DNA from 3 places in the Bradyrhizobium sp. I1.14.4 genome. Region 3 is predicted to be linked to each of the others. Evidence: riboswitches for the same ligand, from Rfam matches in the RefSeq annotation. Region 3 holds a riboswitch; each other region holds the start of a gene.

Region 1 (9,685 bases), on a different contig from region 3:
CGCTGGTCGACAAGCTGCGCGCCGATGTCGGCGAGAAGCGCTCGATCCTGCTCGACGGCGGCGACCTCTGGCAGGGCTCAGGGCTCGCCAACGCCATGAACGGCGCCGACATGGTGGAGGCCGCCAATTTGCTCGGCATCGAGGCGATGACCGGGCATTGGGAATTCACCTATGGCGAGCAGGTGCTGCTCGACAATCTCTCCCGCTTCAAGGGCGAGTTTTTGGCGCAGAACGTATTCCTGACCGAGGAAGCTGCGTTCAACGACGCCAAGGCGTTCGATCCGGCTTCGGGGCGTGTGTTCAAGCCGTCAACGATCAAGGAGATCGGCGGCCATCGCATCGCGATCATCGGCCAGGCCTTTCCCTATGTGCCGATCGCGCATCCGAAGCGCTTCACGCCGGACTGGACCTTCGGCATCCGCGACGAGGAGCTGCAAAAACTCGTCGACAGCCACCGCAACAACGACAAGGTCGAGGCGGTGATCCTGCTGTCGCATAACGGCATGGATGTCGACCTCAAGCTCGCCAGCCGCGTCACCGGCATCGATGTCATCCTCGGCGGCCACACCCACGACGCGATTCCGATCCCAATCACGGTGACCAACGCCGGCGGTGTCACGCTGGTCACCAATGCCGGCTCCAACGGCAAGTTCATCGGCGTGCTCGATCTCGATCTCGCCAAGGGCAAGGTCGCCAATATCCGCTACCGCCTGCTGCCGGTGTTCGCCGAGCTCCTGAAGCCCGATCCGGCGATGCAGGCGCTGATCGACAAGATGCGCGATCCGCATGCCGACGAATGGAGCGACAAGCTCGGCACGGCCGACCGCCTGCTCTACCGCCGCGGCAATTTCTCCGGCACCGTCGACCAGCTGATCTGCGACGCGCTGCTGAACGAGCTCAACGCCGAGATCGCGCTGTCGCCGGGGTTCCGCTGGGGCCTCACCACGCTCGCCGGCCAACCGCTGACCATGGAAGACGTGCTGTCGGAAACCGCGATCACGTATCCCGAGACCTACGTCGCGACGATGACCGGCAGCCAGATCAAGGATGTGCTGGAAGACGTCTGCGACAACCTGTTCAACACCGATCCCTATTATCAGCAGGGCGGCGACATGGTCCGCGTCGGCGGCCTTGCCTACACCTGCACGCCGGGCGAATCCGTCGGCAAGCGCATTTCCGAGCTGAAGCTTCGCAACGGCAAGCATCTCGAGGCCGGCAAGCACTACAAGGTCGCGGGCTGGGCCTCGGTCAACCAGCAGAGCGGCGCGCCGATCTGGGATGTCGTGGCCAAGCATCTGCGCTCAGGCCGGCCGCCGAACCGCGACGACCCCAGCGTGACCCTGAAAGGCGTCGAGGACAACCCGGGCATTGCGAGGCACGGATGACGCGGCGCGCGCTCATCGCTGCGCTCGGCTTTGCGGCGATCGCGCTTGCGACACCGCCCACCCGCGCCCAGCTCGCACCGTTGCAGGACAAGCCGTTCGCCGAGCACAAGGTCGTGCTGCAGCTCTCCGACAACGATCCGAAGAAGCAGGGCCTCGTCATCAGCATCGCCAACAACCTGATGAAGCATTACGACCCCGACAAGGTGGCGGTCGAGATCGTCGCCTTCGGCCCGGGCATCGATCTGCTCAGGCCGGACAACGCGAACCGCAAGCTGGTCGAAAGCCTGGTCGCGCAGGGCGCGCGGGTCGACATCTGCCTCAACACCGTCGACACGATCGAGCGCGACACCGGCAAGCGGCCGGACTACATCGCAGCCGCCACCCCCGTGCAGGTCGGGGTCGCGCAGATTTTGCTCCTCACCGAGAACGGATACACGCTGGTTCGTCCGTAATCGCAGCGTCATTGCGAGCGAAGCGACTTGTCCGCCGAAGCCTCGGCGAAGGCGGAAGCAATCCATGTCTCGACGAGACGATAGAATGGACTGCTCCGTCGCCCCGGACGCCACCATCGTACCGTTGGGCGTGGTGCATCTGATGGGTTGCAGGAGCAGGGCTGGAGTTACGCCCGCCCCTGAGGTCGCTCCCCCAAAATTCCGACAGGTTTCTGGACGGGGATGGATTTGCTTTGAAGCGGGCCTATCTATGGAATAATATCCTCCTCACGACTCGACCTGGAGAATAGGTAAGCCGTCATGATCTTTCGCCAGTTGTTCGACAGCGTGTCCGGCACCTACAGCTATCTGCTCGCGAGCCGCGCCGGCGGCGAGGCGCTGATCCTTGATCCGGTGCTGGAGAAGGCCGACCGCTATTGCAAGCTGTTGCAGGAACTCGACCTCAGGCTGGTCAAGGCCGTCGACACTCACCTGCACGCCGATCACGTCACCGGCCTCGGCGAGCTGCGCGACCGCACCCAATGCATTACCATCATGGGCGAGCAGAGCAAGGCCGACGTGGTGTCGATGCGCGTCTCCGACGGCGACAGCGTGACGATCGAGGGCCTTTGCCTCGAGGCGATGTACACGCCCGGCCACACCGACGACTCCTACAGCTATCTGATGGGCGACCGCGTCTTCACCGGCGACACGCTGTTGATCCGCGGCACCGGCCGCACCGATTTCCAGAACGGCAGCGCGCGGGCGCAGTACGATTCGATCTTCAACCGCCTGCTGAAGCTGCCGGAGGAGACCATGGTATTCCCCGCGCATGACTACAAGGGCGACACCGTCTCCACGATCGGCGAGGAGAAGCGCTACAATCCGCGGCTGCAGGTGAAATCGATCGACGACTATGTCGAGCTGATGAACAATCTCAATTTGCCGAACCCGAAGCTGATGGACGTCGTGGTGCCCGCCAACATGCATGTCGGCCTGCACCAGAACGAGCTGGCCAAGGAAGGCCTCTCCCTCAACGCGCGCGACGCCATCGCAAGCCTCGGCCGGCCCGATATCCTGCTGGTGGACTTGCGCGAAAGCGGCGAGCGGACCAAGCACGGCACGCTCCCCGGCGCACTGCACGCGCCCTACCCCGGGATTTGCGCCACCTTGCAACCCGGCGGCATGCTGCGCGAAGTCGCGGCCGCAACCGGCCGCCGCGTGGTGTTCTTCTGCGCCTTCGGCGAGCGTTCGGCGATGGCCGTCGCTGCCGCGAAGAAGGCGGGGCTGGCGAACACCGCCCATATCGAAGGCGGCATCGACGCGTGGAAGAAGGCCGGCGGTCCGGTGGTGACGGGTTAGCCACGCGAAACCGCGCAAATCAAATCTCACCGTCACCCCCACGCAACGGCTTCGCCGTTGTCGCTGGAGGTGCGAGCGAAGCGAGCCTCGAAGGGCGACGGCCCCGGTTCCTCCGCGAACACTTGGAAACATCCGGGCCGTGCATCCTTCGAGACGCGCTACGCGCTCCTCATGATGACGGGTTTAGTGAGAGCCGCCAGCAGCACTCACCCGCTGCAGCTCCGCGGTCAGCCGGTCCAGCGCATCCGCCAGCATCACGCCGCCGCACACGGTGAGCCGCTCGGGCAGCACGATGCGCTTGTCGGGCGGATAGAAGCGCTCCAGCGCCGGATGCAGCAGGAAGGCGCGGCCGTCATCCTCGGCCCGGTCGCCGGCCTCCGACACCAGGATGAAATCCGGCCGCAGCTTCACGATCGCCTCCAGCGAGGCAAATCCGCCGGCGTTGAATCCGAGCTCACCAGCGGCGTTGGTCAGGCCGGTTGCCGCCAGCAGCGAGCTGACGAGGCTGCTGTCACCCGACACAAAGCCGCGCCGCTCCAGCGGCAGCACGCGATAATGATGACCACTCGCCAACGCCCGCGCCCGCGCGATGGCCGCATCGAGGCGCGCGATCTCGGCCAGCGCCCGATCCGGATGCTGCACCACATCGCCCATCGCGCGGATCTGGTCCCGCACCTCGTCCAGCGTGCGGGGCACTGTGAATTCCACGAGATGCAGCCCGTTGGCCTTCAGCAGATCGCGCGTCGCACGCTTGTCGAACAGGCTGACCACGACGATGTCGGGCTTGAGCAGCAGCACGTCCTCGGCCTCGCCGGACAGGCGCGGATAGTTTCGCGCCTGTCCGGCGGCCCAGGATTGCCAGGCATCGCGCGAAAAGCGGCTGAGGCCGAGGATCTGGTCCGGATCGGCCAGCGACAGCACGAGCTGGTCGCTGCAGACATTCATCGAGACGATGCGCGGTCCGGCGGCCAACGAAGCGCTGCCGGACACGAACCATGCCAGAACGGCAAACGTTAGCGTACGAAGAAATGAGCGGAACTGCCAGCCACGGAAAGACTGCGCTCCCTCTCCCGCTTGCGGGGGAGGTGATGGAAGCCCGCGGGAGTACTGCGCACACATCAGACATCAGCCCACGGCACGATGACGGCCTCGCGCTGAAATTCGGCGCGATAGGCGCTCACCCGGAACACGCTGGCCAGGACGGCCTCCGACAACGCTTCAACGGGTGTACCTTGCGCCGCCAGCCGCCCCTCCGACAGCACCAGCACATGATCGGCAAACCGCGCGGCGAGCCCGAGATCGTGCGTCACCACCATGACCAGCACACCGGTATCGGCGACGTTGCGCAGCTTCTGCATCACGTCGATCTGGTGGCGTGGATCGAGCGATGCAGTCGGCTCGTCGGCGAGGATCACCGGCGCCTCCACGGCAAGCACCCGGGCCAGCGCGACGCGGCTGCGCTCGCCGCCGGAGAGCTCGGTGACGCGGCGGTCGGCGAATTCTGTGACGTCGACCGCCTGCATCGCCCGCAGCACGGCCTCCATATCCTTTGGCGACAGTCGTGCCGGATCGGTCGCGCCATGCGGATAGCGGCCGAGCGCGACGATATCGCGCGCCGGCAAAGGCCAGTGCACCATGTGCCCCTGCGGCAGATAGGCGAAACGTTTCGCGCGCTCGCGCAACGGAAGCGACACCAACGCATCGCCGCCGATCCGGATGTCACCGTCGGAGGGGATCAGCCCGGCGAGCGCGCGCAGCAGCGTGGTCTTGCCGGCGCCGTTGGGACCGACCAGCGCGACCAGATGACCGGATGCAAGCGACAGCGCGACATCGTGCAGCACCTTGCGGCTGCCGAGCGAGGCATTGAGAGCGGCGGCGGAGAGCAGCATCATGCCACGCCTCCGCCGAGCGCGCGGCGTTCGCGCATGATCAGATAGAGGAAGAACGGCACGCCGATGATCGAGGTCAGCACGCCGACCTTGATGTCCGAGGTCGAGGGGATGATGCGCACCGCGATATCGGCCGCGAGCAGCAGCGCCGAGCCGGTGAGCGCGCTCGGCACCAGCAGCCGCGCCGGATCGTGACCGATCACCGGTCGCATCAGATGCGGCGCGACCAGACCGATGAAGCCGATGGTGCCGGTGACCGCGACCGCACCGCCGACGCCGAGCGCCACGCCCGTGATCACGGTGAGCCGCAGGCGCCCGACATCGACGCCGAGGCTCTGTGCTGCCTCCTCGCCGAGCGTCAGCGCGCGGAAGGCGCTCGCCTGGCTCAGCAGGATGGCGGCGCCTGCGATGATGAAAGGCAACGCCAGCGCCACGTGCTGAAAGCTGCGATCCTCCAGCGAGCCGAGCAGCCAGAATGCGATCTCCAGCACCACGAAGGGATTGCTGGAGAGGTTCATCACCAACGCCGTCGCAGCACCCGCAAAGCTCGAGATCGCGAGCCCGGCCAGGATCAGGATCAACAGCCCGGCATTGCGGCCGGCAATCGCGAGCAGCGCGAACACCGAGCCGAACGCGGCGACGATCGCCACCACCGGCAGCGCGTAGGAGCGCACGTCAGCGAGGCCGAGTGCGATCACCAGCACCGCACCGAATGCCGCCGATTGCGGCGCGCCGAACAGCGACGGCGAGGCCAGCGGATTGCGCAGCAAGCCCTGCAGCGCCGCGCCGGACAGGCCGAGAATACCGCCGATCGCAAACGCCAGAATGGTGCGCGGCAGCCGGATCTCGCGCACGATCACCTGCGCCACGTCGCTGCCGCCGCCGAACAGCGCCTCGATCACCGCAAGCGGCGACAGCCGCACCGGACCGATGCCGAGCGAGAGCATCAGCAGCAGGACCACGAGTGCGAGCAGCGCCGCGGTGGCGCCCCACCGGCGCCGCGCCGCGACCTCGGCCGCCAAGGCAAAATCCTGCACGCTCATTGGATCCATGCTCTTACAGCGATCGCCGTGGCAGACAAGCGACACTCGACAAAAACCGTGGCCGTGCGGCCGTTGCCCGACTTCCGCCGGATTGACTTTGCTGCCCGGCCGAACCCTAGATGAACATGACGGTTCTTTAATGAGATGAAAAGGGAATGCGGTGCGGGGAAACTTCCCCAAGGCCGCGGCTGCCCCCGCAACTGTATGCGGTGAATCCTTCGTCACAGGCCACTGGGAATCTCGGTCCTGGGAAGGCGACGAAGGGTAACGGCCCGCGAGCCAGGAGACCTGCCGTCAGCCGTGGTCACACGCGACGATGCCGGTCGGGGAGTACAGGCATTAGCTTCACTTGAGGCTGCAAGCACCTGAGGCTGCAAGCACGATGGTGAGACTGGTCCGCGGTGACGTACCACTGACGTTACCGAGGTCTCGCTGATGTTTTCCTTCCCTTCCCATCGGCGACGCGCGCTTCTGCTCGCGTCGACGATGGTCGCGCCGGCAATCCTTGCCTCCGCTGCGTGGGCGCAGCAGTCGCCCGATCAATTGCCGGCCATCGAGGTCACCAAGCCGGGCGACCAGAACGTCACCCGCGCCAGGCCGGCCGCGGACGAAGCGCCGGCGCCACGCCGCCCGGCGCCGGGTACCACGCAGAGCAACAACTCGGGCAGTGGGAGCGGACCGGGCACGACAGGGACCGGCACGGCCACCGGGTCGGGTGGCACCGGTGGCGGCGGCCGCCAGTTTGCCGGCATCGTCGGATCCGCCTCGACCGTGATCACGGCCGACGACATCGCGCATTCGCCGGTGCAATCGCTGCCCGAGATTCTCGCACAGGTGCCGGGCGTCCAGCTGCAGTCGCTTTACGGGGGACCGAACGGCGCCAAGACCTCCGTCGATCTGCGCGGCTTCGGCGCGTTCGCCACTGACAATACGTTGTTCCTGCTCAACGGCCGCCGCCTCAACGACGTCGACAAGGCCGGCTTCGATCTCACCACGATCCCGCTCGATTCGATCGCGCGCATCGAGATCACGCGCGGCAACAGCGGCGCGGTGCTCTACGGCGACAACGCGGTGGGCGGCGTGGTCAATATCGTCACCAAGACCGGCGCCGGCGGTCCGCCGGCGACGATGAGAGCCGAGGCCGGATATGGCTCGTTCAACACCCGCATGGCCGCCGTCTCCGCCGCGCTCAATTCGGGGCCATGGTCCACCTCGTTCTACGGCAACGGCATCAAGTCCGACGGCTACCGCGTCAACAACGCGCTCGACCAGCGCAATGCCGTCGGCAACATCAACTACACCACGCCCGATTTCACCGCCTTCCTGACTGTCACCGGCAGCGACCAGAAGCTCGGCCTGCCCGGCGGGCGGCTGGTCGATCCGTCGATCGGCGTCAACGAGCTGCTCACCGATCGCCGAGGTGCCGCCACGCCGTTCGACTACGCCAACCAGCAGACCGCCAGCGTCACCGCCGGCTTCACCAGGACGCTGATGAACGGCGTCGACTTCATCATCGACGGCGGCTGGCGGCAGCGCGACACCCAGAGCGGCTTTTTCGGCACGGTGCCGACCATCAGCTTCGCGTCGACTTACAACGATGCCGCGCTGGAGACCTGGTCGCTCACGCCGCGTCTCAGCGTCAAGAATTTGATGCTGGGGATGCCGTCCACGGTCCTGACCGGCATCGACTATTACGATTCGACGTTCCGCGAGGCGCGCGGCGCCTATCAGGGCGTGGACCCGTTCCACATCTACAACATCGAGCAGCAGACCGTAGCCGGCTACTGGCAGCACACAATCGGCCTGTTGCCGACGACCGACTTCTCCTACGGTGCACGCGTCCAGAACACGAGCGTCTCGGCACGTGATCGCTACGATCCGAATGCGCCCTTTGCCTTCGACACGCAGGCAGCGCCGCTCGACAGCAACGAGACGCAGTACGCATTGCATGTCGGTGCCGAGCATCGCTTGACCGACACCTTCTCGGTGTTCGGCCGCGCGGCGCGTGCATTCCGCACGCCAGATGTCGACGAGCGCGTGGCGTCGGGTCCGTCATTCGACCCGCTGACTTTCGCCCCGATCCCGCAGAACTTCCAGTTCAAAACCCAGACCTCGCAGGACGTCGAGGGCGGCTTCCGGGTCAAGACCGACCTGTTTCAGGTCCAGACCAGCGTCTATCTGATGGATCTTGAGAACGAGATCCATTTCAACCCGGTGCTGTTCTACAACGTCAACCTCGACCCGACCCGCCGCTACGGCTCCGAGACCAGCGCCTCGCTCAAGGTCAGCGACAGCGTGACCCTGCGCGGCGGCATGGCGATCACCCGCGCGGTTTTCCGTGAGGGCATGTGGGCCGGCAACGACGTGCCGCTGGTGTCCCGCTACACCGGCAATCTCGGCGTGACCTGGAATATCTGGCAAAACTACCTGGTGTTCGACGCCACGCTGCGGGCCTGGAGCTCGCGCATCATGGACAACGACCAGGCCAACACCCAGAGCCGGATCCCCGGCAACGCCACCGCCGATATCAAGCTGAGCGGGCAGGTTGACCGCTTCTTCTGGTCACTTGGCGTCAACAACCTGTTCAACGCGCTGTACTACGACTATGCGATCGCGAGCTCGTTCACGGATGGCCGCTTCTCGGCCTATCCGCTGCCCGGCCGCACCTACATGGTGAAGGCCGGCGCGACGTTTTGAGCTTTTCCGGCGCGGCAGGGGTGATCTCGCCGCGTCTCCTCTCACATTACATGCGCCCGCAATTGGGGTAGACTTCCGGCAATTGATTTGACCCGCGCAGGGGAAACGCATGGCCAAGGCCAGAAAGAAGAGCAAGGGCGGTGCCAGGATCAACGACAAGGCCGACCAAAAGTTGAAGGCGCCTCCACCGCCCGCACCGCCGCAGGACGACGAGTATGAGGATGGTGACATCGCCACGCCGAAGCTCGACCGCTACGGAAATGACGACGAGCCGTTGTGAGGGATGAGCGATGTCCATCCCCACGTCGTCCCGGCGAAAGCCGGGACCGATAACCACAGGGTCGGGTTGTTGAAGCGCGATGTGGCTCCAGCGATGGCGACAATCACCTTCGGTGGTTATGGGTCCCGGGTCGCGCTTCGCTTGCCCGGGACGACGCGGATGGAGTTACTCGAAATCCTCGCTCTCGATCTTCCTGATGCTGCAGCGATCGAGCAGATGCGCACCAAAGCCGCCGCGCGCCAGCGATGATGCGATCGGCGGCGATGCAAGCAGCAGCGCCGTGGTCATCGCCAGCGGCACGGCGCTGAGCCAATCGAGCCGCACCGGCGTCAACTCCTCGCTGCTTCCCCGATAAAGGCCTTCACCCGCGGCAATGCGGCCGCATTCGCGGATCAAATCGCGCCGCGTGCCGTCCCGCGATGCGCTGCCGAGCAGCGCCTGCATCGCCAGATGCGTCCGCACCCCGGCGCGGCCCTCGGACAGCGGCGCCGGCGTTTCACCGAGCGAGACCCGCAGCAGGAGGTCGACGAGATCCGTGCCGGCGCGATACGCGTTGACAGGCTCGACCAGCCGCGGATTGCAGTCGATCAGCAGCGGC
Region 2 (9,685 bases), on a different contig from region 3:
TCCGCGCGTTCCGGCGAGCTGGTGTCGCGGCTCACCGCCGACACCACGCAGATCAAGTCCGCGGTCGGCGCGTCGGTGTCGATCGCGCTGCGCAACCTGATGCTGTTTTTCGGCGCCGCCGCGATGATGGTGATCACCAGCCCGCGGCTCTCCGGCTTCGTGCTGCTAGCGATTCCGATCATCGTGATTCCGCTGGTCGCGTTCGGCCGCTGGGTGCGGCGGCTGTCGCGCACCGCCCAGGATACGCTGGCCGATGCCAGCGCCTATGCCTCCGAACTGGTCAACGCGATCCGCACCGTGCAGGCCTATACCGGCGAACGGCTGGCCAGGACGCGCTTTGGCCGCGAGGTCGAGCAGGCCTATGACGCCGCGCGCAGCTCGACCAAGGCGCGGGCGATGCTGACACTGATCGTCATCTTCATCGTGTTCGCCAGCGTCGTCGTGATCCTCTGGGTCGGCTCGCACGATGTGCTGGTTGGAACGATCAGCCCCGGCCGGCTCGGCCAGTTCATTCTCTATACGGCCTTCGCTGCGAGCGGCCTCGGCCAGCTCAGCGAGGTCTGGGGCGAGGTCTCGGCTGCATCCGGCGCCGCCGAACGGCTGTTCGAGATCCTGCGCGTCAAGCCGGAGATCGCGGCTCCCACATCGCCCCGCGCACTGCCGCAGCCGGCGCGTGGCGATGTCGGCTTCGACAATGTCAGCTTCGCCTATCCGACCCGGCCCAACGCGCTCGCGATCGACGGCGTGTCGCTGTCGGTACGATCAGGCGAGAAAGTCGCGATCGTCGGCCCCTCCGGCGCCGGCAAGAGCACCCTGTTCCATCTGCTGCTGCGCTTCTACGACCCGAAATCGGGCACCATCTCGCTCGACGGCGTGCCGATCCGGCAGGCCGATCCGGCCGACGTGCGTGCGCGGATCGCGCTGGTCCCGCAGGATTCCGTCGTGTTCGCCGCCTCTGCCCGCGAGAACATCCGCTTCGGCAGGCCGGATGCCGATGACGCCGCGGTCGAGCACGCCGCCGACCTGGCGCATGCCAGCGAATTCCTGCGCCGCCTGCCCGGCGGCTTCGATACCCAGCTCGGCGAGCGCGGCGTGACGCTGTCCGGCGGCCAGCGCCAGCGCATCGCGATCGCCCGCGCGATCCTGCGCGATGCGCCGTTGCTGCTGCTCGACGAGGCGACCTCGGCGCTCGACGCCGAGAGCGAGACGCTGGTGCAGACCGCGCTGGAGGAGTTGATGCGCCATCGCACCACGCTGGTGATCGCGCATCGCCTGGCGACCGTGCTGTCCTGCGACCGCATATTGGTGATGGACCAGGGCAGGATCGTCGAGCAGGGCACCCACGCCGAGCTGGTCGCCGCCAACGGGCTCTATGCGCGGCTGGCGCGGCTGCAGTTCGAAGGGATTTGAGTGGGCATTTCTTGATCGACGCCGTCTTCTCCCGTTGCGCAAAGGACAATCGCGTTACACCACGTTGCAATGATCCCGATCGTGGCGTTGCGATAGATGCGATGCATTTTTGTCTCTTGGCCTCGCATCGGACCGGTCGTAAGCCTTTTATGAAGGCGGCCGGCGGGGACCGCGGTGTCGGACAATGCGGGGAGTGGCGAGATGGGTGGTTTGGTGATCAGCGGCGGCCGGGTGGTGGATCCGGCCAGCGGGATGGACGCGGTCGGTGACGTCGCCGTTGTCGACGGTCGGATCGCCGCGGTCGGGACCGGCCTTGGTGGCGCTGAACGCCAGATCGACGCGACCGGCCTTGTGGTGGCGCCGGGCTTCATCGACCTGCATGCGCACGGCCAGACCATTCCGGCCGATCGCATGCAGGCCTTCGACGGGGTGACGACGACGCTCGACCTCGAGGCCGGCGTTCTGCCGGTTGCTTCCTGGTACAAGCGCCAGGCCGAGAAGGGGCGGGTGCTGAACTATGGCGCCGCGGCCAACTGGGCCTTTGCGCGGATCGGCGCGATGACCGGCTCGAATTCCGAAAGCTCGCTGGAATCGTTTGGCGCGGCGATGCGCGATCGCCGCTGGATTGAGAACGTGGCGACCGAAGGCGAGGTCGGCGGCATCCTTGAGCGTCTTGCCAGCGGACTGAATGAAGGCGGCATCGGCATCGGCATTCTCAACGCCTATGCGCCGGGCGCCGGCGTGCAGGAATTGACCGCGGTGTGCCAGCTCGCGGCTGATCATGCGGTGCCGACCTTCACCCACGTCGCCTACATGTCCCGCATCGATCCCGAGAGCGCGGCGGAGGCCTATATCCGCCTGATCGGCTATGCCGGCGCCACCGGCGCGCACATGCACATCTGCCATTTCAACTCGTCGAGCAAGACGGATATCGAACGCTGTGTTGCGCTGATCGCCAAGGCGCAGGCGCAAGGCTTGCCGATCACGGTGGAAGCCTATCCCTACGGCACCGGCTCGACCGTGCTGGCGGCGACCTTCTTCAGCGATCCGAAATTCGAGGAGCGCAACGGCCTCGGCTATGATTCGGTGCAGCGCGTGACCGACGGGCACCGCTTCGGCAGCCGCGAGGAACTGCTGGCGGCGCAGGCCGAAGAACCCTCGACGCTGGTGCTGTGGCATGTGCTCGATATCGAGAACAACGCGCATCATCGCGATCTGCTCGACATGGCTGTGCTGTATCCGGGCGGCGCGATCGCGTCCGACGCGATGCCGTGGACGCTGTCGGATGGCCGCCCCTACACGGGCGACGCCTGGCCGTTGCCTGATGACGCCACCTCGCATCCGCGTTCGGCAGGCTGCTTCACCCGCTTCATTCGCGAATGGGTGCGCGAGCGCAAGAAAGTGTCGCTGCTCGAGGGCATCCGCAAATGCGCGCTGATCCCGGCGGAGATTCTGTCGGCGAGCACGCCGGCGATGCGGGCCAAGGGCAGGCTGCAGGTGGGCGCCGATGCCGATATCGTGGTGTTCGACTTCGAGACGCTGAGTGACCGCGCGACCTTCTCGGCGATGAACCGTCCGGCGGAAGGCGTGCGGCACCTCGTGGTCAGCGGTCAGCCGCTGATCAATGATGGTGTGCTTGATGTCGCGGCACGTCCCGGCCGGCCGGTGCGCCGGCCCGTTGCCGGAGGCTGACGTGCCGGTCCCGATCCTGCTGGTCGCGGGTTTTCTCGGGGCGGGAAAGACCACGGTCGTGAACCATCTGCTGGCGCATGCGCAGGGCCGGCGCATCGCCGCCGTGGTCAATGACTTCGGTGCGATCAATATCGATGCGGAGCTGATCGCGGGCGCCAGCGATGGCGTGGTCAGCCTGAGCAATGGCTGCATCTGTTGCACGCTGGAGGGCGATCTGCTGCGCACGCTCGCCACGCTGCTGCGGCGTGATCCGCGTCCCGAGTTTATCGTGATCGAGACCAGCGGGATCGCCGATCCCGCCGACATCGTGCGCAACCTGATGGATCCCGTGATCTGGAAGGAGGCGCCGCTGGAGACCGTGCTATGCGTGGTCGACGCGACGCAGCCTGTGGCCATGCTGAACGATGCGCTGCTGCGGTCGCAGCTGCGGGCGGCCGATGTGGTTGCGCTGAGCAAGGTCGATCTGGCCGATGCCGCCGCGTGCGCCGCAGTTCGCGACGCCGTGCGGGCGGTGCGTCCGGCGGCCGCGGTGGTCGATGCGCTGCATGGCGAGGTGCCGGCAGCGTTGCTGTTTCCGGCGGATCTCGATCATTTGCCGACGCCGCGCGAGACCGTGCCGCGACGGCCGGCATCCGAGCGCTTCGAGACACTGAACTGGACCTCGGAGCGGCGGGTGCTGCTGCCGCGCTTGCAGCAGGCGATTGGCCGGCTGGCGCCGAAGCTCGTGCGGGCGAAGGGATTGTTCGAGACGGTGGAGCAGCCCGGCCGGTTGATGGTGTTTCAACTCGCCGGCGGACGCGCGACACTGGCTGCGGGCGGCGTGCCGGCGCCCGGCGTGCCGCGCACGCGAATCGTGTTCATCGGCGAGATGGGTATGCTCTCGCGCGCCGAGATCGATGAGATCATGCAAGGATGTGTCGAAGTCTAATGAAGCGAGCCGCTGGTCTGTTGTGACGCGGCAACCACGCTGATCTCGTAAAGCATGCGTGCGACGATCGCATCGAATTGACAGCCCTGCCTGCGACACCTATCGTTTCTGCCGACGGTTCCCTTCGGGGATCAAAAGGGAATGCGGTGCGAGGGTAATCCCAATGCCGCAGCTGTCCCCGCAACTGTAAACGGCGAGCCTTTCGTCAATTTGCCACTGGGCTGTCAGGCCCGGGAAGGCGTCGACAGGCGATGACCCGTGAGCCAGGAGACCTGCCGTCAGTCGTGGTCACACGCGAGCACATCGGGCGGGGCGTCCTGGTGGGATCGGAGCACTGCCTTTCGGGCAATGCGCCAGTCCGCGTTCGCGGTGACGTGCCACGTTACCGCGAGTCGTTTCATGTCTCCGTCCTCCTCCGTTGCGCGCCGATGGCGCCTCGGTCTCGTTTGCTCCCTGTCATCGCTGCTGCTGCTGCCGGCCGAAGCCGGAGCACAAACACCTCCGCCAACCAGGCTCGATCCAATCGAGGTCTCGCCCTTGGCCTCCGCAAAGCCAAAGCCCGCGGCGCGAAGCAGCAACACGGCCGCCGCGTCGCGGCCACGCGCCCGACCGGCATCGACTGCGGCAACCGGCGGCATACCGCGCGCCGCGGCCTCAGGCACATCGGGGCCGGTAGCGCCGACGCTCAATGCCACCACGCAGGGAGGTACCGGCAGCCGTCTCAATTTGACGCCGCTGCAGACGCCGGCCAGCGTCGAGATCATCACCTCGCAGACCATCGCCGAACGCGGCCAGCATAATGTGCTCGATGCCGTCACCCAGAACGCGGCCGGGTTCATCGCAACGCCGGCGCCCGGCAATGGCGGCCTGTCGTTCAGCACCCGCGGTTTCACCGGCAGCAACTCGGTGATGACGCTGTATGACGGCACGCGCTTCTATATCGGCTCCGGTACCCTGACGTTCCCCTACGACACCTGGTCGACGCAACGCATCGAAGTGCTGCGCGGCCCGGCCTCGGTGCTGTACGGCGAAGGCGCGGTCGGCGGCGTCATCAACGTGATCCCGAAAAAGCCGCTCAACACGTCCTATAACGAGGCCGAGGTCTCGCTCGACAGCAACATGACGCGACGGCTCTCGGTGGACAGCACGGGTCCGATCAATCCCAATGTGTCCTATCGCATCAACGCCACCGGCAACGTGTCGGACGGCTGGGTCGATCGCGACAAGACCTCGAATGCGGTGGTCTCCGCCGCCGTGCGCGTGCAGGCCTCCGACAACCTCGCCTTCACGCTCTCCGAGGATTACGGCGACCGTAGCCCGTCGCGCTATTTCGGCACGCCGCTGATCAACGGCTCGATCCAGGATGCGCTGCGCTTCAATAACTACAACGCATCTGACAGCGCGATCCGCTATCAGGACGGCTGGACCCAGTTCAAGACCGAGTGGGATGTCGCCGACGGCATCAAGGTCAACAACACGATATATTACCTGACCAGCGAACGGCACTGGCGCGACATCGAAAACTACACCTGGAATCCGAAGACCCAGCTGATCGATCGCTCCAGCTATGTCGAGATCTTCCATGACCAGAAGCAGCTCGGCAACCGGATGGATGCGACCTTCAGCGGTCACGTCTTCGGGCTTGCGAACCAGTTCGTTGCCGGGTTCGACGTCAACCGGATCGACTTTACCCACACCAACAACTCGCCCTATGGCGGCGCGTCGTCGGTCAATCCTTACGTGTTCGACCCCGGATCGTTCTTCGCGACGACCACCGCGACCGTGCCGGGCTTCAACGCGATCGTCAATCAATACGCGCTGTTTGCCGAGGATCGGCTGTCGTTGACCGATCAATTGTCGCTCGTCACCGGCGTCAGGTACGATCGTCCCGAAGTCGATCGCACCGATTACAAGACGCCTGCGAACAGCTTTGACGTCTCGCTCTCGGGCACCAGCTGGCGAACCGGGTTGGTCTATGAGCCGATCAAGAACCTCGCGTTCTATGGTCAGTACGCGGTCGGCGTCGATCCGGTCAGCAATCTGATCTCGCTGTCGACCTCGCAGAAGACCTTTCAGCTCGCGACTGGCAAGCAGACCGAAATCGGGGTCAAGCAGTCGTTCTGGGGCGGCCGCGGCGAATGGACACTGGCGGGCTATGAGATCGTCAAGACCGGCCTGACCATTGCCGATCCCGGCAATCCCACCGGCCCGGCGCTGCAGATCGGCCAGCAATCCTCCCGCGGGGTCGAAGGATCGATCGGGCTCGCGCTGAACGACGGCTGGCGCGTCGACGCCAATCTTGCGCTGTTGCGCGCCAGATACGACAACAACAGCCAGGTGGTCGGCGGCAAGATCGTCAGCTACAACGGCAATGTCCCGGTCAACGTGCCGCAGCAGGTCTCGAACGTCTGGCTGACCTGGGACTTCGCGCCGAACTGGTCGGTCTACGGCGGCGTGCAGATGGTCGGGCAGATGTACTCCGACGTTGCCAACACCCAGCTGCGGCCGGGTTACAATGTCGTCAATGGCGGGATCAGGTGGAAACCGGACGACCGCACCACGGTCGCGTTCCGCCTCTACAATTTGTTCGACAAGGTTTACGCGGCGACCTCGAACGGGACGGGGCAGTGGCTGCTCGGCATGCCGCGCACCGTCGAACTGTCCGTCAATGTGAAGTTCTGACCATGCGCAACGCTCTGGTCCGGCGAGCGTGGCGGTGGCTTTATGTCGTCCATCGCTGGATCGGCATTGCGACGTGTCTTCTCTTCGCGATGTGGTTCATCTCCGGCCTCGTCATGATGTATGTGGCCTTTCCGTGCCTCACCGATAGCGAGCGCCTTGCCGCGCTCCCTGTCATGCTCTGGAGCAAGGTTCAGGTCGCACCGGATCGCGCGATGGCGATCGCGGGGATGGAGCACTATCCGCGCGATCTCCGGCTCTCGATGATGGACGATGTTCCGGTCTATCGCGTGGCTGGATGGAAAGGCGGCGCCGTCACCATTTCGGCTGTTGACGGCAGGGTCGTCGACCGGGTCACGCCGGATCAGGCGCTTGCCATCGCTCGCCATCACCCGCATGCCGTGCAGCCGCAATTGCTCGATACGGTGACGCGCGACCAATGGTCGGTCACGGCGAGCTTCGATCCGTTGCGGCCGCTCTATCTGATCGAGCTCGGCGATCCCGACGGCACCGAGCTCTACGTGTCCTCGCGCACCGGCGAGATCGCGCTCGATACCACGCGGCGGGAGCGCGTCTGGAACTGGCTCGGCTCGATCCCGCACTGGATCTATCCGACCGTGTTGCGCAAGGACGGCCCGCTGTGGCGGGACGTGGTATTGTGGATTTCGGGCGTCTGCCTCGTGGTCGCCGTTACCGGCTTCTGGATCGGCATTCTCCGCCTGCGGCTGACGCGCCGTTACGCGAGCGGCGCCGTCTCGCCCTATCGCGGCTGGATGGCCTGGCATCACATCGCCGGTCTCGTCGGCGGAATCTTCGTCTTCACCTGGATGTTCAGCGGCTGGTTGTCGCTCAATCCCGGCGGCGCATTCTCCGGCCGCGGGGTCACTGGCGAGATCGCGGCCGGCTACAGCGGCCACGACACACCCGACATCGTGGTCACATTTCAGTCGCCGCCGTTGATGCCGGCGGTGGAGGCGCGCTTCGTCTGGATCGGCGGACACCGGCTGATGCTGCTCGAGGACGGCGATGGCCGTCGCAGCCTCGCCGATCCCGCGACCGGCGCGCCCGCGCCTCTCTCGCGTGACGAAATCGTCGCGGCCGCCCGACGCGCAATGCCGGGAGCAACGATGATATCAGCGCAACAGCTGGAGGAACCGGACGCCTATTGGTACACACTGCACCATGCGCGCGAGTTGCCTGTGTTGCGGATCGGGTTCGACGATGCCGCCCACACCTGGCTGCACATCTCCCCCGTCAGCGCCGAAATCCTCGACCGCAGCGACGACGGCCGCCGGTCCTATCGCTGGCTGTTCAACGCGCTGCACAGCCTGGATTTCCCGCTGCTGCTGCGCATTTCGCCGGCGCGCGATGTCGTGGTGTGGCTGCTGTCAGCGATCGGCACGATTGTTTCGATCAGCGGGATCGTGATCGGCTGGCGCCGGTTGCGGCGGCGGAAGGTAAGCCCGTGACTGTGGGCCTCGTGCGCACGCCTTCATAGCGGAGATTACTTGACGGTCAGGTGCATGTCCGGTGCCGGCGGGCCGGGGACCCATCCTAATGCAAACCGCTGGCCGGCGACGATCTCATTCTTCGAGAGCTTTGATGCGACCGCGTCGCGGAACCGGAGATAGGCATCGCGCTGCCGCCCGCCGGTGCGCGCTGCCGCCAGATTGAGCCACTTGTAGGCCAGCACGAAGTCCACCGGAACGCCGTGGCCCTTGTCGTACATCAGGCCGAGCATGGCTTGCGCGAACGGGTCTCCCTGCACGGCGCCGCGATAATAGAGATCGGCGGCGGCGTCATAGGCCTGCGGGACGCCGAAGCCATGCTCATACATGAAGCCGAGCAGGCCGAGGGCTCTCGGGTTGCCGCGCTCGGCGGCGGGCGCGAGCTCCCGAGCCGCCCTGACATAGTCGCCGCGATGGAAGGCGGCCGTTCCGCGCGCGACGCTGTCGGCGCTCGCGACAGACGCGGTCATAGTCCAAAGCGCGATCGCAAGCGAGGCGCACAGGCTTGCCCGTTGCGTGAGCGCGCGGCGCATTCTGTTGCCGGGCTCAGTGATAGCTGGTGGTGATCGGCGCATTGGTCGATGTCGTGGCGATGCTGCCGCGCAATTTCGATCGAAGCTCCTCGGCCACAGTTTGTGCGTCGGAACCGTTGCGGATGATCTGCGGGCGGATGAAGATGATCAACTCGGTGCGCTGGGTGGCGTTGCTTTGATGTCCGAAGGCGTCGCCGAGGCCGGGGATCTGGTCGAGCACGGGGAGCGCATTGCGGTTGCCGCTCTGCTGTTCGCTGATCAGGCCCGCCAGCAGCACGGTCTGGCCATTGGCGACCGCGATCTGGCTCTTGACCCGCCGCTCCGACACCGTCGGGGTCAGGCTGTTCGCGCTGTTGGTGGGAACGTTGCTGATCTCCTGCTCGACATCGAGCCGCACCGTGCCGTTCACGCTGACGCGCGGCGAGACCCGCAGGATGATGCCGGTGTTGCGATAGTCGATGGTGTTGACCACCGTGTTGTTCGTGGTCAGCACCGTCGCGCTGCCGGTCGACACCGGGACGACGTCGCCGACCTGCAAGGTCGCGACCTGGTTGTTGATCACGACCAGCGACGGATTGGAGAGCACCTTGACGCTGGTGACGGCGTGCAGCGCATCCAGGATCAGGCTCGGCTGTGTCTCGGACCCGATCAGGAAGTTGAAGCCCGGAAAGGCACGGTTGATGAAGGCATTGGTGACCGAACCGGCGACGGAGACGGCACCGGTGGTCGCGTCCGTGGTGGTCGCGGGCGCCGTGGTGGCCTGAGTGCCGAGGATCGAGCCGGTGTTCGGCTTCAGGCCGAGGTTCCGGCTGGTGAGATAGGTCTGCACGCCATAGGACAGGGTGTTGTTGAGCGTGACCTCGGCGATCGTCGCGTCGATCGCGACCTGGAGCTGCGGCTCGTCGATCTGCAGCAGCGTCGACTCGATGATGCGG
Region 3 (9,685 bases):
CGCATCCTCAAGCGCTTCGAACACGGCGGATGCCATGGCGAAGACCCCCGGATCGCCTGAGGACACCACAACGACATGGTGTCCTTCGGACGCAAGCCGCAGCGCCTCGCCGGCGCGCTGTAACTCCACGCGATTGTCCGAGGGATGCAGCGTGAGCCCGGCGCGCGGTCGCACCCGTGTCACATAGGGCGCATAGCCGATGATGTCGCTCGCAATTGCGAGCGCCGCGGAGACTTCCGGCGTGATCAGCGCCTCATCGCCCGGCCCAAGTCCCGCGATGGTCAGCGTTCCGGTCATTGCGGCGCCTCCCTGCGCCGCCCCTGCCCGTGCACCAGCACGATCGCAAAATACGGACAGTCTGCCTCGCCGGTATCTGCGAGCCGGGCGACCCGCTGATCCGGCATGGTGCCGCGTTCGACGAGCCACGCATCGTCGAGACGCCCGGCGGAAGCGAGTGCGCGGCGGATCTTCTTGAGATTGCGGCCGGTCTTCATGACGACGAGCGCGTCGGAGCTGCGCATCCGCTGCTCGAGCTCGGCCTCCGGCAGCGTGCCCATCAGAACCATGGTCACATCGTCGGCGAGCGCGATCGGCCGACCGACCGAATTCCAGCAACCGGCCATGCCGGGAATGCCGGCGATCACCTCGATCTCGATACGTCCCTGCAGGCGCGCATGCAGATGCATGAACGAACCGTAGAAATAGGGATCGCCCTCGCAGAGCACGATGATGTCGATCGCGCGCGCAAGCCGCGCCAGGCGCTCGGCCCATTCGTCGTAAAAGCCCGCGAGCAGCCGCGCGTAGTCCGGACTGTCGAAAGCGATCTCCGTCGTGACCGGATATTCCATCGGATATTCGCTGACGTCGGCGGCAAGTAATCCTTCCACGATGCGGCGCGCCTGTCCCAACTGCCCCTTCTTGCGAAAATAGGCGACATGCTTCGCGGCACGCACAATGCGGTCGGCGCGCACGCTCATCAAGTCCGGATCGCCTGGGCCGAGGCCGCAGCAAATGATGCGCCCCATCGCTATTCGCTCCGGCTCGCCAGCGCGTTGACGGCCGCAACCGTGATCGCCGACCCGCCAAGACGCCCTTCGACTGTCAGCGCCGGCACGGGGGGATCAGCCATCAATGCCGCCTTGGACTCGGTCGCGCCGACGAAGCCGACCGGACAGCCAATGATCGCCGCCGGCCTCGGACAATCGGGATCCTCCAGCATGTTGAGAAGATGGAACAGCGCCGTCGGAGCATTGCCGATCGCAACGATCGCACCGGCCAGATGTGGCCGCCACAGCTCGAGCGCTGCCGCGGAGCGCGTATTGCGCATCGATTGCGCGAGTGCCGGAACCTGGGCATCACCAAGCGTGCACATGACGGCGTTGCCGGCCGGCAGCCGTGCGCGCGTGATGCCCTCAGACACCATGCGCGCGTCGCAGAGGATCGGCGCGCCGCTCTGCAAGGCTGTCCGTGCGCGCGCAGCCATGCCGGGCGTGAAGCGGACATGCGCTTCCAGGCCTATCATGCCCGCGGCATGGATCATGCGAACGACCACCGGCTCCTCGTCGGGCGTAAAGCCCGCAAGGTCGGCCTCGGACCGGATGGTGGCAAAGGACTGCCGATAGATCGCCGCACCGTCGGTCTGGTAGACATGCGGCATCAATGGCCTCCCGTCAGCACGGAGGGATTTGCGACAAGGTACGAACCGGTCAGTCCGCGCAGGGCCGGCACACCCCGGGTCGTGCCGCGGCGGATGAGATCGAACCCCTCGCTTGACGCAACGAGGGTGACGTCAGCAGAGCCGGAATGGGCACAGCCCTTGGTGCAGCCGGAGACGTGAAGCCGTGCGTCCACCGGGATAAACGATGCAAGCGCCGATGCCAGTGCACGCGTATCCGCATGCGCCTCACGACAGCGCGGTGCGCCGCTGCAAGCGATCATGCGGAGCGCCGGATCACTGGGATCAGTGACGAGGTCCGCCCCACGGGGCATCTCGTGCATCCCCTCCGCCAGCACCATCCGCCACGGCGTTATGCGGAGAGCCTGCGTGCACCCGGCGAGATGGCTGAGCGTCTGATGCGGCATTTGCCCGAAGGCAACACCAACCATCGCACCGATCGGATAGAGGCCGGGAACAGGCTCTGCCGATCGGGCCACAGGCTCCGCTTCACCGCGAAGCGACTGCGGCAAGCTCCCGCCGCCGGCCAGATGAGACGCCATCCGTCGCTTCTCACCCTTGGCTCCGCCGGAGGTGACAAACCATTCGGCCATCGCGAGCGCGATATCCACCGCCTCTCTGCGCGAGACAGAGCGACCGTAACGTGCGCCATCGGCACGTACCAGCAGTCCGCCGTCGCGGTCGCGCTCGATCCTGATATCCGCCGACGCGCGAGCCAACACCCGTTCATTGCCATCATCGATCGCGAATCCGAACTTGGTCGGAAGATCGAGCGACGTGCCGGCCAGCGCCCGTTCGAGCTCGGCCGCGAGCAAGCGCGTATCGTCATCGGCGGTCCAGAATGGCGCCACCAAAACGTTGCGTTGCGCCTCGGTATCCCTATCCGCGTCCAGCAACGCGAGTTCGGTGAGCCCATCGATCAAGAGTGGATAACCCGCATCGCCAACGCCGCGGATCTGGAGATTGGCGCGGCTGGTCAGATCGATCAGGCCGTTGCCATATCGCCCAGCGAGCTCAGCGATTCCTGCCGCCTCCGTTGCGTCGAGCCGCCCGTCGCGCGGGCGGATGCGCACCACGAGGCCATCGCCGGACTGCATCGGCCGCAGCGCGCCTGGACACCAGCCCTTGATAACAACCGCGCTCACGAGGCCTCCTGCAATGCCGCCGCAATCGAGTTGCGCCGCGTCGGCCAGAGCGAGGCTTCGTGCAACCGGGTGAAGCAGGTTTCGATCGCAGCCAGCGTCGCCGGGTTTTCACGCGCCATGAACGCGCGAACCTCGTCATTGCCGAGCGTCGCGTCGTAGTAAAGGTCAAACAGATGTGGCGGCACCACACCGGCGAGATGCGCGAACGCCGCCATGTGCTCCAGCGTTGCCGATATCTCGGCGGCGCCACGGAAGCCGTGGCGCATCATGCCGGCGATCCACGCAGGATTGGCGGCGCGTGCGCGCACCACCCGCGAGATTTCCTCGGTCAGTGAACGAGCATGCGGTTGATCCGGCCGTGTCGCATCGAGGTGATAGAGCGACGGGACCTTTGCGCCAAGCCGACGCGCCGCCGCGGCGATACCGGCCTCGTGCACGGCATAGTCTGCCGCCAGCAGCAGATCGGTCTCCGGCAGATCCTGGGTGTGGACGAAGCTGTCGGCAGCAGCGAGCCTTGCCTCGATGCCGGCGCGGTCGGGCCGCATCTCGCCATCGGACGCGAGTGCCCAGGACGATGCCGACAGCCAGGCTTCGCCGGCCGCGTCGCGCGCTTCCTCCGTGAAAACATCGGGCACCGACGCGATGCCGGCGCCGTAGTGTCCGGGGCTAGGACCGAACACGCGCGAGATGCGCCGCCGGTAGGGGTTCTCGTCCACCTCCTCGCTGCGCTCGGACAATGCCTGCGCCGCGGCTTCGAACAACTGCGCCAGCCCCGTAAACACGTCGCGGAACAATCCCGACACGCGCAGCGTCACGTCGATGCGCGGACGGCCGAGCTCCGCCGGCGCGATGATGTCGTAGCCCGACACCCGGCCCGACCCATGATCCCAGCGCGGCGCGATCCCGGCGAGATGCAGAGCCATCGCAAAATCCTCGCCGGCGGTGCGCATCGTCGACGATCCCCAGAGGTCGACGACAAGTCCTTTCGGCCAGTCGCCGTGATCCTGCAGGTGACGGCGCAGCAGCTCCTCGGCAAGCTTCACGCCTTGCGCTTGCGCCGACGGCGTCGGCACCGCGCGCGGATCGACCGCAAACAGGTTGCGGCCGGTCGGCAGCACGTCGCTCCGCCCGCGATAGGGCGAGCCCGACGGTCCCGGCGCAACACGCCGGCCGGCGAGTGCATCGCGCAACGCCGCCCTTTCGGCTTCGCCGCAGGCGCCCTGCCCGAACACGTGCAGGCCGTCGCCGAACTGGCTTTCCTTGAGATCGCAGACGAAACGATCGATCTGCGGAATGGCCTCCGCCGCTGAGATCGACGCGGCGAGACCTAGATCGTCCTCCAGGCCGGCCAGCCGCGCTTCCTCGCGGATATCAGCAATCAGGCGCTGCCGCCGCGCCGGATCAAGACCGTCGGCGGTGGAATATTCATCAAGCAACTGCTCAAGCCGGCGCAAGCCTTGCGGCAGCGCCGCTTGCGCGAGCGGCGGCGGCAAATGACCGATCGTCACGGCGCCGATCCGGCGCTTGGCCTGCGCCGCCTCGCCGGGATCGTTGACGATGAAGGGATAGACAACGGGCAGATCGCCGATCAGCGCTTCCGGCCAGCATGCGGATGACAGCGCAACCGATTTGCCGGGCAGCCACTCCAGCGTTCCATGTGCACCCATGTGAACGACGGCATCGATACCCTGCTGCTTGAGCCACAGATAGAACGCGACGTAAGCATGACGAGGTGTGCGCGAGAGATCGTGATAGTCGGCATCGCGGTGACCGGCCTCACCGCGCTCGGGCTGAACGGCGATGATCGACTTGCCGCACCGGAGCGCCGCAAAATGAAATGCGCCGTCACGGCAATCGGGATCATCTTCCGGCGCGCCCCATGCGCGGGCGAGTTCGTCTTGCAATTGTTGCGGAAGGCTGGAACGTGCAGCGCAATACTCGGCGGTGCTCCAATTCAATTTCTGGCGTGAGAGCACCGCGCCCAGCGACTCCACCGGCTCAAGATCAAATCCCTCAGCCCCGAGATCAGCCAGCAACGCCTCGACCGACGCAAGTGCGTCGAGGCCAACGGCATGCGCGATCTGATACGGGCGGCCCGGATAGTTCGAGAGCACGAGCGCGAGTTGCTTGTCCTGCGCCGGCTTGTCGGCAAGCCGCTGCCAAGCTGCCACGCGCGCGGCAATCGCTGCAACGCGCTCGGCATCCGGCCGATGCGCAAGATGCGCGAACTGCAGATCTGGATCGCGCTCACCGGGCGACTTGAAGCTCACGACGCCCGCGAACAGGCGTCCGTCGACCTCCGGCAGCACCACATGCATTGCGAGATCGCCCGGCGAAAGACCGCGGAGCGACCCGGCCCAATCCTCGCGCCGCGCCGTGGACAGGGCGACCTGGTACACCGGGCACGATGCGGCGTCGAACGCCGTCGTGCCATCATCACCAGCCGCGGAGAACGCAGTCGCATTGACGATTGCGGCCGGCGGGCATTGCGCAAACTGAACGCGCAGCCAAGCGGCCACGTCCGCCGCCTTCAACGAGGTGACGAACACACCGTGGGCATCAAAGCCTTTCCCGCGCAACGCATCAATCAGCGCATCGACCGGTGCCGTGTCGCCGGCTGCCAGATAGGAGCGATAAAAGGTCACCAGCGCCCGCGGGCGACCATCCGATGCCGGCAGCGCCGCGACGGCGCCGCGACGGCAATCGTAGACGCCGATCTCGGGAAGATCGATCTCGCCAGTGACAGGCCCGGCATAAAGTCCTGACGCCAGCGCCAGCTGCGCGATCACGGCCTGCGCGGCAACCGGGCCGCCCTTGTCGCACAGCACCTTGAGCCGACGGAGCGTCGAGACCGGCAGCGTTGAAAATTCATCCAGCCGCAAATCGTCGCGGCCATCTGCCGGGAGCACGACCAGCGCGATGTCGCGCTCCTTCGCCAGACGATGCACTGCGGCCAGCCCGTATGACCAATACGGCTCGCCGCCGATCAGCCGCACCAGGATGCCGCGGGCGTGCGACAGCGTCCGCTCGATATAGGTATCAACCGACAGCGGGTGGCGCAGCTCCGCGAGATTGGCGAGCCGCAGCGACGGCAACGCGGCGCGGCCCCGCCGCCAGCCGGCCGCGAAGGCAGCGAGATCGCTGTCGGAAAACGACAACACCACGAGATCGGCCGGATCCTGGCCGAGGTCCCTCGGTGTCGCGGTCTCCTCAAGGCCGCGGCTCTCGCGGAAGACGACGTGCATCAGACACCAAGCCGAGCCCTGATCGCGGCTTCATCGATATCGCCGTGTTCGCCGATCACGACGAGCTTCGACTGCCGCGGGCGTACGCCCCAGGGCATGTCGAACTGATGCCTGACCCGCTCGCCGACCGATTGCACCAGCAACCGCATCGGTTTGCCCTCGACTGCAATGTAACCCTTTGCGCGCAGCACATTCTGCTCGCGCGCCAGCCCCTTGATCGACGTGACCAACGCATCGATATCCGCGATCTCGGGAAGATCGATCACAACGGAATTGAAATCGTTGTGTTCGTGCTCGTCCTCGCCGTCGTGGTGAGACGGCCGCGACGCGAGGTCATCCTCCGCCGCGGCACCGAGCCCCAGGATCACGCGCGCGTCGATCGCGCCATCAACGACAGGTAACATCGGCACCTCGCGCGGCATTTCAGCTGCGATCAGCGCCTTGGCCGCCTTGATCCCCGCCGCCCCTGCGAGATCGGCCTTGGTCAGCAGCACGATGTCGGCGCATGCGATCTGGTCCTCGAACACTTCCGACAGCGGCGTCTCGTGGTCGAGATTCTCGTCCGCAGCCCGCTGCGCATCCACCGCGGCTGGGTCCGGCGCGAAGCGGCCGGCCGCAACGGCCTCGGCATCGGCCAACGCGATCACGCCGTCGACCGTGATCCGCGAACGGATCTCCGGCCAGTCGAACGCCTTCAGCAACGGCTTCGGCAGCGCGAGCCCCGATGTCTCGATCACGATGTGGTCTGGCCGCACGCGCCGCGCCAGCAATTGCTCCATGGCCGGGATGAAATCGTCGGCGACGGTGCAGCAGATGCAGCCATTGGCGAGCTCGACGATGTTCTCGGTCGGGCAATTGGCGTCGGCGCACGACTTCAAGATGTCGCCGTCGACGCCTTCGCTGCCGAATTCATTCACCAGCACCGCAAGCTTCTTGCCACTGGCATTCCGGATCAGATGCTGGATCAGCGTCGTCTTGCCGGACCCGAGAAAGCCGGTCACGACGGTGACCGGAACCTTGGCGAGCGTGGTCATTCTGCGGCCTCCGGCACGACGGTGATGGGTGGAATGCGGGCAAGCGATTGCTTGCGAAAGATTTCCGGACGGCTGCGCCATGGCACAATGCCGTCAGGCGCCGCCGCATAAGCGGAGGCGCCGGCAATCACATCCCGGGCATTGGCTTCGGAAAGTCGGCCATAGACATAGGACCACCGCCCCGGCGCGCTGAGCGCGACCGAGCAACCCTGGCTGCAGGCTGACAGGCATTCGACGGGAACCAGATTGACGTCATCGGGCACGCCGGCCTCAAGAAGCGCGGCGTGCAGGCGCGCGCCAGGCGCAGTCTCGCCTTCCGCCGGCGTTTGGCCGGCGCGACAGGTGACACAGACATGAAGAGTAACGCTCATCGCCCTTCCTGGATTGACTGCGGGAAGCGATGAGGCACACGAACCGGTGGACAGGTTCGTTCCCCGTCGCGGAACACCCCGTCCGCCGGTCTCACAACATGCTGCGTTGGCAGGTCTCCCGGCTTGCGGAGCAGGATTTCTCCCTTTGATGCCCACCTTCCCGACTCCATATGGAATCAGTGGCTTGGGCATCTCTCCGGTCACGGTCGCGGGGGCGGCTGCGTTTCAGGCCCACTTTGGGCCCTATCGCATTCCCTCTTCGCCTGTCGTAGGACAGGAACCAACGCGGGCCCACCATTCGTCCAAGCCTCGCACTTGTCAAGCCGAAGGAACGTGATGATTTCTGATGGAAACGACGCCGGGAATGGCACCGTCGGCACCGACCCATCGCTCGATGCGCGCCATGCGGCCAAGATGGCGAAGAAGAAGGTCGCCCGCGACAAGATCATGGCGACCAAGGGCGGTGAAAAGGGCCTGGTCATCGTTCATACCGGCGCCGGCAAAGGAAAATCGTCCTCGGCCTTCGGCATGATCGTGCGCTGTGTGGCGCATGGCTTTCCCTGCGCCGTGGTGCAATTCATCAAGGGCGCCTGGGATACCGGCGAGCGCCGCCTGCTGACCGGGCATTTCGGCGATCTCTGTCAATTCCACGCGATGGGCGAAGGTTTTACCTGGGAGACGCAGGATCGCGCGCGCGACATCGCGGCCGCCCAGGCCGGCTGGGAAAAGGCCAAGCAGCTGATCGCGGACCCGAGCTTGCGCATGGTGGTGCTCGACGAGATCAACATCGCGCTGCGCTACGATTATCTTGCGGTCGCCGATGTCGTCGACTTCCTGACGACGTCGAAGCCGCCAATGACTCATGTTGTGCTCACCGGGCGCAATGCCAAGGACGAATTGATCGAGGTTGCAGATCTCGTCACCGAGATGACGCTGGTCAAGCATCCGTTCCGATCCGGCATCAAGGCCCAGGCGGGCGTCGAGTTCTGACTGACATCACCATGGCGCGCGCATTGATGATCCAGGGAGCCGGCTCGGACGTGGGCAAGTCGCTCATCGTCGCGGGCCTCGCGCGCGCCGCCAGACGGCGCGGCCTGCACGTGCTGCCTTTCAAGCCGCAGAACATGTCGAACAACGCCGCCGTGACCGTCGACGGCGGCGAGATCGGACGCGCGCAGGCATTGCAGGCGTTCGCCGCCGGCGTCGAGCCGCACACCGACATGAACCCGGTGCTGCTGAAGCCGGAAACCGATGTCGGAGCGCAGATCATCGTTCACGGCAAGCGCGTCGCGACCGCCCGCGCGCGGGAATATGCCGGCATGAAACCGTCATTGATGGGCGCGGTGCTTGAGAGTTTTGCGCGTCTGAAGGCGCGCGCCGATCTGGTGCTGGTCGAAGGCGCCGGCAGCCCCGCCGAGGTCAATCTGCGCAAGGCCGACATCGCCAATATGGGCTTTGCGCGCAGGGCTGACGTCCCTGTGGTGCTGGTCGGCGACATCGACCGCGGCGGCGTGATCGCGCAGCTCGTCGGCATCAAGACGGTGATCGATCCGGAGGATGCCGCAATGATCCGGGGCTTCGTCATCAACAAATTCCGTGGCGATCCGACGCTGTTCGACGACGGCTACCGCCTGATCGAAGCCCGCACCGCGTGGCGCGGCTTTGGCGTGCTGCCCTGGTTCGTCCGCGCCGGCGAGCTTCCGGCTGAAGATGCGCTCGGACTCGGCGACGCGCGCAAACCCGGCCAGTGCAAGATCGCCTTTCTGGCGTTGTCGCGGATCGCCAATTTCGACGATCTCGATCCGCTGAAGCTCGAGCCCGGCGTCGATCTCGTGATGGTTCGTCCCGGCGAAGCCATCCCGGGTGATGCGCGGCTGGTCATCCTGCCCGGCTCGAAATCGACCCGCGGCGATCTCGCCTTCCTGCGTGCGCAAGGCTGGGACATCGATCTCCTCGCGCATCATCGCCGCGGTGGCCATGTGCTCGGTCTGTGTGGCGGGTACCAGATGCTCGGACAGACCGTCGCCGATCCCGATGGGATCGAGGGTCCCGCCGGCGAAACGCGCGGGCTCGGATTGCTCGATGTCACGACGACCATGTCCGAGCAGAAGACGCTGACGCGCGTCAATGCGGTGCATGCTGCGACCCATCAACCGATCAGCGCCTACGAGATCCACATCGGGCGCACCGATGGCGTGGACCGCGCGCGGCCATT

Evidence for each region. Region 3 has a riboswitch for cobalamin ahead of ABIB78_RS31650 (DUF1636 family protein). Riboswitches for the same ligand answer to the same signal wherever they lie in the genome.
Region 1: another riboswitch for cobalamin. It lies ahead of ABIB78_RS21190 (TonB-dependent receptor); the one in region 3 lies ahead of ABIB78_RS31650 (DUF1636 family protein).
Region 2: another riboswitch for cobalamin. It lies ahead of ABIB78_RS00180 (TonB-dependent siderophore receptor); the one in region 3 lies ahead of ABIB78_RS31650 (DUF1636 family protein).

What each region holds. Positions count from the first base shown of each region.
Region 1 covers NZ_JBNDLA010000010.1:70,541-80,225, forward strand. Annotated here, with positions in the region: gene soxB (thiosulfohydrolase SoxB) at 1-1,385, shown strand, start outside; gene ABIB78_RS21165 (hypothetical protein) at 1,382-1,837, shown strand; gene ABIB78_RS21170 (MBL fold metallo-hydrolase) at 2,138-3,178, shown strand; gene ABIB78_RS21175 (ABC transporter substrate-binding protein) at 3,362-4,150, opposite strand; gene ABIB78_RS21180 (ABC transporter ATP-binding protein) at 4,297-5,070, opposite strand; gene ABIB78_RS21185 (FecCD family ABC transporter permease) at 5,067-6,110, opposite strand; cobalamin riboswitch at 6,223-6,420, shown strand; gene ABIB78_RS21190 (TonB-dependent receptor) at 6,597-8,807, shown strand; gene ABIB78_RS21195 (hypothetical protein) at 8,917-9,087, shown strand; gene ABIB78_RS21200 (hypothetical protein) at 9,253-9,685, opposite strand, start outside.
Region 2 covers NZ_JBNDLA010000001.1:35,431-45,115, forward strand. Annotated here, with positions in the region: gene ABIB78_RS00165 (ABC transporter ATP-binding protein/permease) at 1-1,410, shown strand, start outside; gene ABIB78_RS00170 (amidohydrolase family protein) at 1,612-3,102, shown strand; gene ABIB78_RS00175 (CobW family GTP-binding protein) at 3,104-4,030, shown strand; cobalamin riboswitch at 4,129-4,324, shown strand; gene ABIB78_RS00180 (TonB-dependent siderophore receptor) at 4,430-6,712, shown strand; gene ABIB78_RS00185 (PepSY domain-containing protein) at 6,715-8,178, shown strand; gene ABIB78_RS00190 (tetratricopeptide repeat protein) at 8,214-8,687, opposite strand; gene gspD (type II secretion system secretin GspD) at 8,764-9,685, opposite strand, start outside.
Region 3 covers NZ_JBNDLA010000025.1:9,354-19,038, reverse strand. Annotated here, with positions in the region: gene cobJ (precorrin-3B C(17)-methyltransferase) at 1-297, opposite strand, end outside; gene ABIB78_RS31675 (precorrin-2 C(20)-methyltransferase) at 294-1,025, opposite strand; gene ABIB78_RS31670 (precorrin-8X methylmutase) at 1,028-1,657, opposite strand; gene cobG (precorrin-3B synthase) at 1,657-2,820, opposite strand; gene cobN (cobaltochelatase subunit CobN) at 2,817-6,065, opposite strand; gene cobW (cobalamin biosynthesis protein CobW) at 6,065-7,099, opposite strand; gene ABIB78_RS31650 (DUF1636 family protein) at 7,096-7,470, opposite strand; cobalamin riboswitch at 7,562-7,770, opposite strand; gene cobO (cob(I)yrinic acid a,c-diamide adenosyltransferase) at 7,807-8,460, shown strand; gene ABIB78_RS31640 (cobyric acid synthase) at 8,472-9,685, shown strand, end outside.